2 regions of the Arthrobacter sp. JZ12 genome follow, and region 1 is predicted to be linked to the other one. Evidence: predicted binding sites of a transcription regulator. Region 1 holds the regulator's gene; the other holds the start of a gene.
What was found. Region 1 encodes Rex, which represses fermentation and respiration genes when NADH is low (regulators of the CRP and FNR family bind a similar motif). Its sites were predicted from a motif close to CTTGTGAANNNNTTCACAAG; they were not measured.

Region 1 (7,146 bases):
GTCGGTAGTGGTTGTCCGGAACCGGAATGAATAGTTTGTGAGGACTCTATGGGTTCAGTAATTAAGAAGCGCCGCAAGCGTATGGCAAAGAAGAAGCACCGCAAGCTGCTTCGCAAGACCCGCCACCAGCGCCGCAACAAGAAGTAGCATCGCATCCGGTCCGCCAGTCAGGCGGGCCGGTTTTGCATTTAAGGCCTGAACTGCGTGCGAAGCGGCGAAACGGGATGCTTCAGGGGAGGATGGTCAGCCCCTGAAGCGCGCGAAACCGCGCCAGAGGCCGTACACCACACCTGCTCCCGTTGCCGCCTTGAGTCCGAGCGTCGCCGCACGGCGGCCGCTGCGGAAATCGTAGATGGGCCAGTTGTGGTCGCGGGCGTGCTTGCGCAGCCGGTGATCCGGGTTGATGGCAACCGGGTGACCCACCATGGTGAGCAGCGGAATGTCGTTGTAGGAGTCGCTGTATGCCCAGCATCGCGAGAGGTCCAGTCCTTCAGTTTCAGCCAGTTCCTGGACAGCGGTGGCCTTCGCAGGACCGTGAAGGAATTCGCCGACGAGTTTGCCTGTGTAGAGGCCATCGGCCACCTCACCGACCGTTCCCAGCGCTCCAGTCAGCCCAAGGCGATTCGCGATGACACTGGCGACCTCCACCGGTGTGCCCGTGACCAGCCAGACCCGGCGGCCGTTTCGCAGATGCTGCTCGGCCAACGCCCTGGCTCCCGGCCAGATTTTGGAGGCAATCATCTCGTCGTAAACTTCCTCGCCCAGGGCGAGTACATCCTCGTGAGCAATTCCGATCGCGAAGGCCAGGGCGGCGTCCCTCACCGCATGGATATCGGTCATGTTCTCCCCGCGCATGACAAACCGCAGCTGTTTCCAGGCCAGGCCGGCTGCGAAGCGAAGGGTGAATGCCTTCCGTTGGTACATTTTCCGGGCCACGTGGAAGAGGCTGGCGCCGCGCATCATGGTGTTGTCGACGTCGAAGAAGGCCGCTTCGCCGAGCTGGCCGCCCAGCGGTGCCGCCTCCGCCGGCACGCTCTGCTGTGCAGTGCCGGGTTCGACGGCGGGTTGGAGACTGGGCGCGGACATACCCCGAGTCTAATCACTGCCAGCCACGCCCGAGGCGCCCCAATGCGGGGCGCGGCCAGTAGGGTGGAAGCCATGAGTCAGCATGTGCAGGGAACGGATGCCGCTGCGGAGGACTGGACCTCCGGCCTGGTGCTGGTCACACGCCCGGACTGTCATCTGTGCACCGCTGCGCGAGAGACGGTCGATCGGGTTGCCAAGGACCGGGGTGTCGCCTGGAAGGAAGTGTCGGTCACTGATCACCCGGAGCTGCTACAACGCTTTTCCGAGGAAGTTCCGGTGCTGCTTCTGGACGGTGTGCAGCGGGACTTTTGGACGATCGACGAGGTACGCCTGCGGCGTTTGCTCGCCTAGCCGGTTCGTCGCGAACTTTGAGGGCACCACGGCGCGATCTAAAGTTGTCTTACCCCGTCGTCATCCTCCGGCGGGCCGCCGGCGCCATCCGGGCCGCCGACGCACAGTGATGGAGCGATGAATCAGTGAGCATGTCGGAAATACCCGGGCTGCGTACTCCGGCCGGTGATCAGCAGGGCAGGCACATTCCGCCTGCGTCGCTCGCGCGCCTGACCATCTACCTACGGGCACTGAATTCACTGCTGGCCGAAGGCATCGAGAGGGTGTCTTCCGAGGAACTGGCCGACGCGGCCGGTGTCAATTCACCGATGCTGCGCAAGGACCTTTCCTATCTCGGTTCCTACGGCACTCGCGGTGTGGGCTACGACGTGCAGTACCTGAACAGCCAGATCTCCACCGCCCTTGGCCTGACGCAGGACTGGCGCGTTGCCATTGTCGGTGCGGGCAACCTCGGCAGGGCCCTCGCGGGATATTCAGGCTTCCAGTCGCGAGGTTTCGAAGTGGTTGCTCTGTTCGATACCGACCAGATGATTGTGGGCACGGAGGTGGGTTGGCTGCGCGTGAGCCCCGTCCAGGAGCTAGCCACGGTGCTTCACCGGACGCGCGCCAATATGGCCGTACTTGCGGTGCCGGCAGCGGTGGCGCAGGAGTTGTGCGACGAACTGGTGGCTGCAGGCATCACCAGCATCCTCAGCTTCGCTCCGGTTGTGCTGCAGATCCCCGATCACGTCCAGTTGCGCAAGGTGGACATGGCCACGGAGCTCCAGATTCTTGCCTATCACGCGCAAAGGGCGCAGGACCCCGATCTTGAGACCGGATCCCGCGCCCGTGCTGCACAGTAGCTGAACCGCTTCACCTCAGTAGCTGTAACGCATTACCTCAGTAGGTGAGCTGCTGGGGTTTGAAGTAGGGATTGGAGGGCTTGAGCCAGCAGAGCACAACTCCGGCCACGCCCAGCAGGGTGATGAGGATGTTCAGTGTGATTTCCAGTCCGCCGGGCTGAAGGCTCTGTCCGCCGAGTTGCTGCTGGACCTCGGGATTACCCTGCAGCGCGGCGAGCGTAACCCAGCTCATGATCAGAAGCAGCAGGGAGATCGCGGCGAGCACAGTGGCGGTGATGCGGGCCCAGTTGTGGCCCTTGCGGATGAAGATGGCCAGCAGCACGTAGATGCCGGTGGTAACCAGCCCGACGACGATGGCAATTCCGATGGCTGCGCCCTGAAGGCTTGCTGGAGTGCCGCTGGCAGCTCCGCCGCCCAGCAGTGTCGAGATGAAGTTGAGAACGCCGGCAGCGATGATTAGCCAGAACGCAAGGTTCACTTCCCGGGGCAGCGGAGGGCGCGCCGACGTCGGCATTGAAGCAGCGCTGGGGTAGGCGTAGCCGGAGGGCTGGGCCGCCTGGTAGGAGTACGGCGAAGCAGGCTTCTGCGGCTCGGGCGACAGGCCCGCGCCGGAGTTTTGGGTGGGACCCGGTTCTGCCGGATTCAGGGGATCTGTCCCGGAGAGATGACGCGGATCGCGTTCGGAAGGCTGTGGGTCATTGGGTGGGATGCTCATGGGCTCAGCGTACCTTCGTGGAATGCGGCGGAGGCGGATCCTGAGGATGAATAAACAAGGGGCGCACCGGGTGGTCCGGTGCGCCCCTTGTCGGGATTCTGCAGTGTGGTGCAGTGCCTAGTTGGCCGAGGGGGCCACGAAGGCTGCATCCAGGTTGATGGTGACCTTGTCACCGACCAGAACACCGCCGGCTTCGAGGGCAGCGTTCCAGGTCAGGCCGAACTCCTTGCGGGAGATCACGGTCTGGCCGGAGAAGCCGGCGCGGGTGGCGCCGAACGGATCGACCGCGACACCGTTGAACTCGGTGTCGATGACAACCTCTTTGGTGATGCCGCGGATGGTGAGGTCACCGATCAGCTTGTAGGTCTCGCCCGCACCCTCGACGCGGGTGGACTCGAAGGTCATCTCGGGGAACTGCTCAACGTCGAAGAAGTCTTCTCCACGGACGTGCGCGTCGCGGTTCTCGTCGTTTGAGTTGAATGATGCGGTCTTGATGGTTGCGGTGACCTTGGAGTCCTCGAGGGAGGAGCCGACCTGCAGGGAAGCGTCAACGGTGTCGAAGTTGCCGCGGACCTTGCTGATGCCTGCGTGCCGTACGGTGAAGCCGACCTCGCTGTGTGCGCCGTCGAAGTTCCAGGTGCCCTGGGTGAGTCCGGTGGGGATTGCCATGATCTTTCTCCTGATCTCGGTAACTAATCGTGTGGCTGATCGGTGATCGGCCGGGACGGCTGATCGGGTGTACCTGTAATAAACATGCGTTTGCATCTTTTATTCCAGAGTTTGCTTCAACTTTCAAATATTTTTTTCCGCGCACTACAGGAGCGGTCCGGGGACGGGTTGCAGGAGCGCTTCGGCTTGGGCAGGGACGGGGGTGAAATAGAGCCGATTTAGCCTCAGGTATCAGAGGGTGCGAAACTTGGTATATGCCCACAGCCACCGTTCATCTTGTGCGCCATGGTGAAGTACATAACCCGGATGGGGTCCTCTACGGCCGGTTGCCGGAGTTTCACCTGTCCGAGCTCGGCCGCGAGATGGCCGAGCGGGTTGCCACGCACTTCGTTGAGCGGCGCAAAAGCGGGTCCGAGATCGTGCATCTTGTCGCCTCGCCGCTGACCCGCGCGCAGGAAACCGCAGAGCCAACCGCCCGTGAGTTGGGTCTGACGGTGGTGACTGACGAACGCATCATCGAGGCGGAAAACAAGTTCGAGGGAATGGCGCAGGTTGCCCAGCAGTTGCGGCACCCCCGGCACTGGAAGTCGCTGCGCAACCCGTTCACGCCCTCCTGGGGCGAGCCCTACCAGGCACAGGTGAAGCGTGTCATGGACGCGGTGAACGACGCGCGCCGCCAAGCTCTTGAGATCACCGAGGGCCGGAACGCAGAAGCCATCATGGTCAGCCACCAGTTGCCCATCTGGGTTGCGCGGCTAGCGGCTGAAAAGAAGCGGTTGTGGCATGACCCCCGCCAGCGCAGGTGTTCCCTGACTTCGGTCACCTCTCTCTATTTCGACGGCGATGACCTCACCGGCGTCCGGTACGAGGAGCCCTGCGCGGACCTGCTGCCCCGTGCGAAGAACCTCCCGGGAGCGTAATACCATTACTACGCGTTGTAGAACTTTGTGGAAGCTGTTGTGACTCTTTCGAATGTTGCCCCTCGCCGTCGTCGTTATGCCGGCAGGCTGATGCGCCTTGTCGCGCCCGCGGTGGCTGCCGCCGTCGTACTTTCCGGCTGTGCCGCCCAGGATCCGCTGGCGCAGCAGGCCGCCGAAGGGAACAACAAGAATTACATTGCCGGCGACGGTTCAGTGACCGAGTACGCGGCAGGGGACCGCGGTGAGCCGGTGGAGATTGAGGGGTCGCTGTATGAGGGGCAGACGGTGTCCTCGGCCGAGTGGCCCGGCCAGGTGACGGTGCTCAACTTCTGGTACGCCGCCTGCGCACCCTGCCGGGAGGAAGCACCGGACCTCGTGGCCCTGCACGATGAGTTCCGGCCGCAGGGCGTGCAGTTCTACGGCGTGAACATTCGGGACGGCAAAGAAAACGCCGAAGCGTTCGAGCGGAACTTCGAGATTCCCTACCCGAGCTTCAACGACTCCGACGGCGGCGTCCTACTGTCCATGACCAGCTACGTTCCGCCGCAGGCCGTTCCGACCACCATCGTCCTGGACAAGGAGGGCCGGGTTTCTGCCCGCATCCTTGGACTGGCTGACAAGGGAACCCTCAGCGCGCTCATCGACTCCGCGCTGGCGGAGTAGCGGACGTGCTCTCTTCCGGTATCCCCACTGCGCTTGCCCCCGCCGGCAATGCGTTCGCCGACACGGTTCTCAACGGTTCCATGGTGCTGGCCCTGCCCGTTGCGCTGCTGGCCGGGCTCGTGTCGTTCGTTTCACCGTGCGTCCTGCCGCTGGTGCCCGGCTACCTGGGTTACGTCAGCGGGCTGACCGGAGTCGATCTCGAACAGCAGAAGCGTGGGCGCATGGTGGCCGGTATCGGGCTGTTCGTCGTCGGGTTTTCGCTCGTTTTCATGGCCTACGGTGCACTTTTCGGGCAGTTGGGTGCCTGGATGGCCGGTTCGCAGGAGTGGCTGCTTCGCGTGTTCGGGCTGGTCGTGATCGTGCTTGGCATCGTGTTCATGGGCGGGCTCTCCTGGTTCCAGCAGGACCGCAAAATCCATGCCCGCGTCCCCAGCGGACTCTGGGGTGCGCCGCTGCTGGGCCTGACGTTCGGGCTGGGTTGGGCTCCCTGCATCGGGCCCACTCTTTCGGCCGTTCAACTGCTCGCCTTCTCGAACGACGGCGCCAGCGCCGCCAAGGGCGCATTGCTCACCTTTGTGTACTGCCTGGGACTGGGAATGCCGTTCCTGCTGATCGCACTCGGACTGAGGCGCGGCATGGGCGCTATGGCGTTCTTCCGGAAGCACCGTCTGCTGCTGCAGCGGTTTGGTGGAGGAATGCTCATCGCTGTGGGCGTCCTGATGGCGTCGGGCGTCTGGAATCTCTGGATCAATGAGCTCCAGCAGTGGCTCGGCAGCGTGACGCTGCCCATCTGAGACAACTGACTGGAAAGCTGAAGCGAAGGAACACCTGATGGCACCAAAGGACCGCGAGAGCGAGGTTGCGCTTCCCGCACTGGGATTTGTGGGAACCCTGCGCTGGATCTGGACGCAGTTGACCAGCATGCGTACCGCGTTGTTCCTGCTGCTGCTGCTCGCCGTCGCGGCCGTCCCCGGGTCCCTCTTCCCGCAGCGGCCCGCAAACCCGGCCGTCGTTACCCAGTACATCCAGGACAACCCGGAGACCGGTCCCGTGCTGGACTGGTTCCAGCTCTTCGACGTCTATTCGTCCGTTTGGTTCTCGGCCATCTATCTCCTGCTGTTCATTTCGCTGATCGGTTGTGTGATTCCCCGGGCCATCGCGCACGCAAAGGCCTGGCGTTCCAAACCGCCTCGCACCCCGAGCAGGCTCTCCCGCATGCCGGTCCATGGAGCGTTCACCCTTCCCGCAGGCCGCGCGTCAGTGGGCTTTGGATCAGCAGGCGCGGGCCGGGAAGGGGGCCGGCCCGATTCGGCGCGTGCCGCCGTCGTCGACGCCGCCGCAGTGCTGAAGAAGCGCGGCTACCGGGTGGACATCCGGGACGAGGACGGGGCCCGGCCCTCGGTCGGGGCTGAAAAGGGCTTCGCCAAGGAACTGGGCAACCTGGTCTTCCACCTGTCCCTGATCGGTGTGCTGGTCTCCGTGGCCGTGGGCGGGCTGTTCGGATACCGGGGGCAGAAGATCCTGGTTGAGGGGGACACGTTCGTGAACACACTCGTGGGCTACGACTCCTTCACGCCGGGCACCAACTTCTCCGAGGACAACCTCGATCCCTACTCAGTCCGGCTCGATGCCTTCGACGTGCAGTTCGACCGCCAGGTCACGCACTACGGCCAGCCCATCGATTTCACCGCCACGATGACCACGCGGTCTGCTCCCGGCGCCGAACCCGAGGAGCAGATCCTCAAGGTGAACGAGCCGCTGACGATCGGCGGCACCAGCGTGTACCTGGTGGGCAACGGATACGCTCCGGTAGTCACGGTGCGCGACGGTGACGGCAACATCGCGCACCAGGGCCCTGTGGTGTCCATTCCGCAGGACGGACTCTTCACCTCGCTGATCG
Region 2 (7,146 bases), 980 kb from region 1:
GCGCAATTCCCTTCCGCTCCGAGAGGTACTGCTGCTCGGTGCCCTCGTAGTGCTCGGGAAGACCTGGGTCCAGCTGGAAGCTCTTCCAGGTGACCTCCACGCTGTCACGGTGGGGGAAGGCAGCCAGTGCCTTTTCGAAGCGGCGCTTGCCCACAAAGCACCACGGGCATTTCACGTCGGACCAGATCTCGATATGCATGCTTTTTGCAACTCCGCTGCCGCTACGGGCTATTCCCGTGAGCCGGCGGCCGCCGTCGTGATCTAGTGCACGGTAGGTGCGCACCCGCGCTAGGGTGGAGCGAGACCGACAGGAGTCCTCATGCTTTTTGCCAATGACACGGAGGAGGCGCTCCGGGGAGTCGTCGCGCTGGTGAACACCGAAATTGACGAGCAGCTTCCTGACATCGAGGCGCTTGACGCTTTTGTCCGGGAATGGAACTGGACCGGAAACGTTCAGCTCGATGAAGCCGAACTGGAGGCCGTTCGCGCCCTTCGCCCTCGGCTGCGGGCGCTTTGGGACCGCAACGAGGATGACGTCGTTGAGGTGGTGAACGCCCTGCTGCGCGAGTTCCACGCGCTCCCGCAGTTGGTGCGCCACGACCACTGGGACTACCACATCCACGCGATCCCCCGAGAAGCGCCCCTGTCGGCGCGCATGGCGGTCGAGGCCGCGATGGCTTTCGTGGACCTTGTTCGCAGCAAAGAACTGGGCCGCCTGGGGAGATGCGCAGCGGAAGACTGCCAAAACGTCCTCATCGACCTGTCCAAGAACCGGTCCAGGCGTTTCTGCGAGTCGGGTTGCGGCAACCGTGCCGCCGTCGCCGCCTACCGTGCACGGCTTGCCGACCGGACGGAGCCGCGGAACGAATAACCCTCTGTGCCCAGCCCGCGGCAATCGTGCCCGCGCTGTCTAGCCTGCTGTAGCCAGCCCGCGGTAGTTAGCCCGCGGAAGTTAGCCCGCGGAGGCGGCGCCCAACGCGCCGCCCTGCCAGACGGCGTCGAACGGGGCATTTGAGGACACCCTGTTTCGGATGCCCTCGGTCACGAACGCCTTGGCGGTGCGGGCAGCTTCCAGGGGAGTGGCTCCCTTGGCGAGCTCGGCCGCAACGGCCGCGGCGAGCGTGCATCCCGCGCCGCTGACTGCAACGTCGCCCACCTTGGGCTCGCTCAGAACCTCGAGAGTCTCGCCGTCGTAGAACACGTCCACCGCGTCGTCGCCTTCCAGCCGCACTCCACCCTTTGCAAGTACGACGGCGCCGCTCACCTCATGAATGCGTCGTGCCGCTTCCTTCAGGTCCTCCACAGACTGGATCTCGATCCCCGAGAGGGACTCCGCCTCGAAGTGGTTAGGGGTAACGAAAGTGGCAAGCGGGAGGATGTTCGCCTTGAGGGCCTGGTCTGTGTCCAGCGCGGCGCCCGGCTCCTGGCCCTTGCAGATCAAAACCGGATCGAGCACCACGTTGTTCCACTCCTGGGACTTCAGCGCACCCGCGACAGTGTCGATGGTCTGCGGTGTGCCGAGCATGCCGATCTTGACGGTGCCGATCTCGTAGCAGGACTGGATTGCCTCAAGCTGGTCTGCGATGACCTGCGCATCAACGGGGACAAAGCGGTGGTTCCAGCTGTCCTTCGGGTCGAACGAGACGATGCACGTGAGCGCTGCGATGCCGTAGGTGTCCAGCTCCTGGAAGGTCTTCAGGTCCACCTGTGCCCCGGCGCCACCGGTCGCTTCGGAGCCGGCGATGGTCAGGGTGATTGCTGGTGCGTTCGTAGCCATTGGTCAAGTGTGCCCGACGCCGCGCGGCTTCCGCCAACGCAGGTTAGCTACCGGGCGTCAGTCACATGAAATCCAACTCCGCCACTCCTGCAAAGGCAAGAACGGTCAGCGCTTGGCGTTCTTGATGAGCTGGACCACGTCATCGACGATTTTCCGGACCACGGGCAGGCGCGAGAGGATCACGAGTTTGGCGATGAGCGGTGCCGCATTGTCGATGAGGCGCCGCGTGCGCTGTTGGCCGGGCGACTTGTCGTAAACCCAGAAGAGGGTGACACCCATGTAGACCAGCCAGAGGAGTTCCGGAAGGTCCGCCCGGATAGCCATGGGAGGCTGGGGCCGAGCGGTAGTTACGGCGTGGTTGAAGAGCGCGATGGACTTCGCGCGCGCCACTGCCGAGTCCCTGCTGAAGGGGTTCGCATCGGAGGCGGGCTGGATGGCCACGCTGATGAAGTTGGAACCGAACTCATGGTACGGAGCCATAACGTCAATGCCGCAGTGCAGGATGGCCCGCAGGTGTTCCCCGAGATTCTGGCCCTCCCGTAGCAGCGGCAGGGAAGCGCTTCGGTGTTCGTCCTGCAGGGAGAGGTAGAGTTCCTGGACCAGATCGTCCTTTGAACTGAAGTAGTAGTACGCGTTGCCCGTTGAGACTCCAGCCGCTGACGCAATGGCGCGCATGGTTGTTTTGTCGTATCCCTGCTCGCGGAAAAGCCGAAGGGCGGTTTCGACGAGCAAGGCCCGGGTTGCCTCGCTCTTCGCGGTGTGGACGGTCAATGGGGCCCTTTCCTGAACATGTTCAAGAAAGCATACAGTGCGAATGTGAACACGTTCAAAAGGGGCCCCGCCAAGCTCATGGAACAATCATTGGGTCTGGGGGCAGCCGGACAACAGTGCTAATACAGCGGGCTCCATTGAGCTGCGCGAACCACTTCAATGAATGAGAACCAATGACCCAGTTGCAGAACCATGCCCAGGCCCGTTACGCGAGTACGGGGAGTGCCCACTTCTCGATCATGCTGGCGGTGCTGGCCGTCGTCGTAATCCTGTCCAACATCGGTGCGTCCAAGGGCGTGGTGATCGGACCGGTCATCGGAGATTTCAGCATCATCACCGACGGCGGGTTCTTCCTCTTCCCCTTGGCGTACATTCTGGGCGATGTGATCAGCGAGGTGTACGGATTCCGTGCCGCGCGTCTGGGAATTCTTGTGACCTTCCTGCTGTCGGCGTTCGCGTCGCTGGCTTATGCCGTGATCATCGCGCTGCCCGGTTTCAATGACGACTTTGGCCTGGCCAAGCAGGAAGCGCTGGAGTTGGCGCTGGGGCCGGTTCCGCTGATTGTCCTCGCTTCGCTGCTGGGGTTCCTGGTGGGGCAGACTCTGAACTCATGGGTTCTGGTGCGTATGAAGGAGCGTTTCGGGGAGCGTAGCGTCGTGGCGAGGCTTCTCGCATCGACCGGCGTGGGCGAGTTCGCCGACACGTTGATCTTCTGCGCCATTGCCGCGTCCGTCATCGGCATCTCGGACTTCCCGACGTTCCTCAACTACCTCTTCTTCGGCTTCGTGTACAAGACCCTGGTGGAAGTGCTCCTCCTGCCGGTGACGACGGCGGCGATCCGCTGGGTGAAGCGCCGCGAGCCGAGCTACGCCGCCTGACCCGCGCGGCCACTCCTCTAAAAGCGCCGTTGCTGAGCAGGATCGTGGGGAAACCCCCACGTTCCTGCTACTAAGCGGCGCTTCTGGTACGGTCCCACCACGCTCTCAGGATGCGTCCGCGGGTTGAATCCTTGAAGAGGTCGGCCCACTCCAGCCTGATGAAAACCCAGCCCTCTTCCATAAGGGCCTTTTCACGCCGGCGTTCCTGGAAGAGGGCGTCGGATGTCGGAACATAATCGAAGTACTTGGTCTTCCCGTCGAATTCGAGGGCAAGCTTCTGCTCCTTCCACGCGAAGTCGATCCTGTGCTCGCCCAACCTGGTCTGCACAACTAGTTGCTGTTGAGGCTGGGGGATTGGCATTTCGGAGAGGATGTGAGCAGTGAGGGTTTCGCCAGGGGATTCGGACAGAGGGCTGGCATGGTCTATAGCCGAGCGTGCAATATGAACGCCCTTGTAGCCCCTTTGGCGCGCCAGTATTTCCTGTAGCTCGGTCGGTTGGGCGCCGAGCCGGAGTGCATGGTCGGCCACAATCAGCCCTTGCCGGTAGGTCAACAAACGGGCGCAGTCCACGACCGTGCGGGCTAGGGATGTGACGCGGAGCCCGTCAACCATGTCTAGATCTGAAGGGAGCAAGGGCGCCTTATGTCGGGCCACGTCCTGGCTATGTTCGCGTGATGACCCTGAGGCAGATTGCGTGATGTGTATTTTGGCATCGACATTCCACAGACTCAGGCCGTGAACTCTAGCGGCCGAAGTGTGGCTATACGCACTTGCAGCCTGGGATCGGCTGGCATGGGCGTGCGCTAGGAGTTTGCACCGTGCCTTGTCCGCATCGTTCAGAGAATGCCAGTACTTCGCCGCTACATAGCCATTGACTTGGAGACGGACAAGAACTTTTCGTCTGATGAGTTCTGAGACAGCCCGGCGGCTAAGCCCCATCTCCTCCAACTCGGAGGTGCGCCAGCAGCGCTCCGACGAATTTAGCCACAGGTACGTGTTTGTCATGCCATCAACCTTGGATGGATAGGCACGTTTCCGGGACAGCCGTCCTCGCTATGTGGAGAAGTGCCGCTACGTGTCCCGTGCGGGGCAAAAACGCCGGTCATCTGCAGGGTCGTGGGGATGTCCCCACGACCCTGCCCCAAAACGGCGCTTTTGAGGGTGCGGCGCCTCGAGCACCGACCGGGATGCCGAGGACGCGTGTGGCGCTGCGAACCAGCGAATCCGTTGGAGAGCCGCCGCTGAAGCTGCGTCGATGCCGCCTCGTCTGCAGTTTGCAACGGATCCGCGGGTTTGGCGCTAGGGCCGAGGAGAGTGGGGTGTGACGCCGCGCGCTCGGCGGCGCCCCGAGAGCTACCGCGACGCCGCGTAGTAACGCCCCAGGACCTCGGCCTTGAGGTCGAAGTACGTCCCGTCCTCGATGGCGGCGCGGGCGTCGTCGACCATCCGGATCACGAACCGCTCGTTGTGGATCGAGATGAGCGTCGCCGACACCATCTCCTTAGCCTTGAACAGATGGTGGATGTACGCCCGGGTGTAGTGCGTGCAGGTGTAGCAGTCGCAGCCCTCCATCAGCGGCGTGAAGTCGCGCTTGAAGCGGGCGTTCGAGAGGTTCCACCGACCGTCGGGCGTGTAGAACGCCGAGTTCCGGGCAACGCGGGTGGGGGAGACGCAGTCAAAGGTGTCAGCCCCGTTCTCGATGCCCGTGAACAGATCGTCCGGCTCCGAGATGCCGAGCAGGTGGCGCGGCTTGTCCTCGGGAAGTTCTTCGGCGCACCAGCCGAGGATGGTCCCCAGGTTCTCCTTCTCCAGCGCACCTCCAACGCCGAAGCCGTCGAAGTTCATCAACCCGAGATCGCGCGATGCCTTCCGCCGCAGGTCCTCGTACTGCGCGCCCTGGATGACCCCGAACAGCGCCTGGTACGGCTTGTCAGCCCGCTCGATGGTCAACCGCTCGTGCTCCACGATGCACCGTTCCGCCCACAGCCGGGTGCGCTCCAGCGACTCCTCCTGGTACCCGCGCGAGTTCATCAGCGTGGTGAGCTCGTCAAACGCAAACATGATGTCGGCGCCGAGCTGATGCTGCACCTGCATCGAGATCTCTGGGGTGAACCGATGCCGGTCACCGTTGAGGTGCGAGACGAACCACACGCCGTCGTCGTCAATGTGCGCCAGGCGCTCCTTGCCGACGGCCACCCGGTCGTCATCGCCGGCGTGCTCGGCGGCTGCCGCGGAGTCCATGGTGATGACCTTCTTGAAGCCGGAGCCGAGGCTCATCACCTGGAAGCCACCTGAGTCCGTGAACGTGGGTCCGTTCCAGTTCATGAACTTCCCGAGCCCGCCGGCTTCGTCGAGCACGTCCGCGCCGGGCTGCAGGTAAAGGTGGTAGGCGTTCGCCAGGAGCGCCTGTGCGCCTGCCTCCTTCATCGACTCCGGAAGCACCGCCTTGACGGTGGCCTTGGTTCCGACGGCGATAAACGCCGGCGTCTGGATTCTCCCGTGCGGAGTGGTGATGGTTCCCGTCCGGCCATGCAGCCCGGCGCCTGCGGCTGTGGTCTCGCTGAGGCGCTTCCCGACGGAGAACGAAAAATCTGATTGTGGCACCAACCCATCTTCTCAGCATTCGGTGAGATCCCCGGACGCTACTGTGGAATGCGGCATTACGGCCACGGCGGATACGGGAAAGGTGGACGCGTGAACGCTCTGACAGGATTCTTCCGTGTCGGGCCCGCGCAGAACGACCACCTTCCAGCCCTACGCATGGCCCTCGGAGTGGCCGTTCCGCTGGTGACGCTCCTGCTCATTGACCGGATCGATCTGGCCGTTTTCGCTGTCTTCGGGGCATTCACCGGCATCCATGGTCGCGGCGACTCGCACGGCATACGCCTCCAGCACCAGGTTGCGGCGGGCTGCGTCCTTCTCGCGGCGATCGCTGCCGGGTTGCTGGTCAACCGGTACGACGCCGGCCCGTGGGGTGTGGTGGCCGGTTCAGTTGTCATGGGGGCGCTGACTTCGTATGCCGCGGACCGGCTGATGCTGCGGCCGCCGGGTGCCTTCTTCCACGTCTTCGCGTTCGCCGGAACGGCGTCCATTCCGAGTACCGCACCGGTGGCTGAGGCGCTCCTTGCGGCCCTGGTGAGCGTGTTGCTGTCGATCGCGATCGGTGCCGCCGGCTGGCTGAACCCGCGCTGGCGCTCGCCCTGGCCGGGACGGCGCCGCCTGGTTCCGCCGTCGGGGCAGGTCATGGCCGGCAACGCGGGCCGGTACGCGATCGCCGCCGGCGCAAGTGGCGCTATCGCCACCTCGTTGAACCTCGGCCACAACTACTGGGCCATCCTGTCGGCAATCGTTCCGCTTGCGGCCGCTACCCGGATGGGCCGGCTGCACCGGGCCGGGCACCGGCTCCTGGGGACGATCGGCGGCGTCGGAATCACCGCCGTCCTGCTTGTCCCCGACCTGGCCCCCTGGCAGCTGGTCCTGGTGCTGATCGTCCTGCAGTTCGCGACGGAGATGTTCGTGATCCGGCACTACGCGCTCGCGATGCTGTTCATCACTCCACTCGCGCTGCTCATGAGCGAACTCGCCGCGCCGGCCGCTGACACCGGGATGCTCCTTCTCGACCGGCTCGTGGAAACCCTGATCGGCGTCGTCGTGGGCGTGGCGGTGTCGCTTCTGGTTGGGGACCCGCGCAGGTCGCGGGCCTAGCCCGCGTCGGCGTC

Region 2: the regulator Rex is predicted to act here: its motif matches at 2,591-2,610, upstream of GC088_RS01645 (queuosine precursor transporter).

What each region holds. Positions count from the first base shown of each region.
Region 1 covers NZ_CP045246.1:2,640,613-2,647,758, reverse strand. The annotation lists gene GC088_RS12280 (30S ribosomal protein bS22) at 49-147, shown strand; gene GC088_RS12275 (HAD family hydrolase) at 244-1,086, opposite strand; gene GC088_RS12270 (glutaredoxin family protein) at 1,159-1,437, shown strand; gene GC088_RS12265 (redox-sensing transcriptional repressor Rex) at 1,569-2,279, shown strand; gene GC088_RS12260 (hypothetical protein) at 2,317-2,994, opposite strand; gene GC088_RS12255 (YceI family protein) at 3,112-3,663, opposite strand; gene GC088_RS12250 (histidine phosphatase family protein) at 3,918-4,583, shown strand; gene GC088_RS12245 (TlpA family protein disulfide reductase) at 4,674-5,246, shown strand; gene GC088_RS12240 (cytochrome c biogenesis CcdA family protein) at 5,327-6,040, shown strand; gene resB (cytochrome c biogenesis protein ResB) at 6,078-7,146, shown strand, end outside.
Region 2 covers NZ_CP045246.1:317,898-325,043, forward strand. The annotation lists gene GC088_RS01625 (DsbA family oxidoreductase) at 1-199, opposite strand, end outside; gene GC088_RS01630 (CGNR zinc finger domain-containing protein) at 320-871, shown strand; gene thiD (bifunctional hydroxymethylpyrimidine kinase/phosphomethylpyrimidine kinase) at 953-1,777, opposite strand; gene GC088_RS01640 (TetR/AcrR family transcriptional regulator) at 1,883-2,548, opposite strand; gene GC088_RS01645 (queuosine precursor transporter) at 2,722-3,426, shown strand; gene GC088_RS01650 (putative endonuclease domain-containing protein) at 3,497-4,039, opposite strand; gene tgt (tRNA guanosine(34) transglycosylase Tgt) at 4,781-6,034, opposite strand; gene GC088_RS01660 (FUSC family protein) at 6,122-7,132, shown strand; gene GC088_RS01665 (SRPBCC domain-containing protein) at 7,129-7,146, opposite strand, start outside.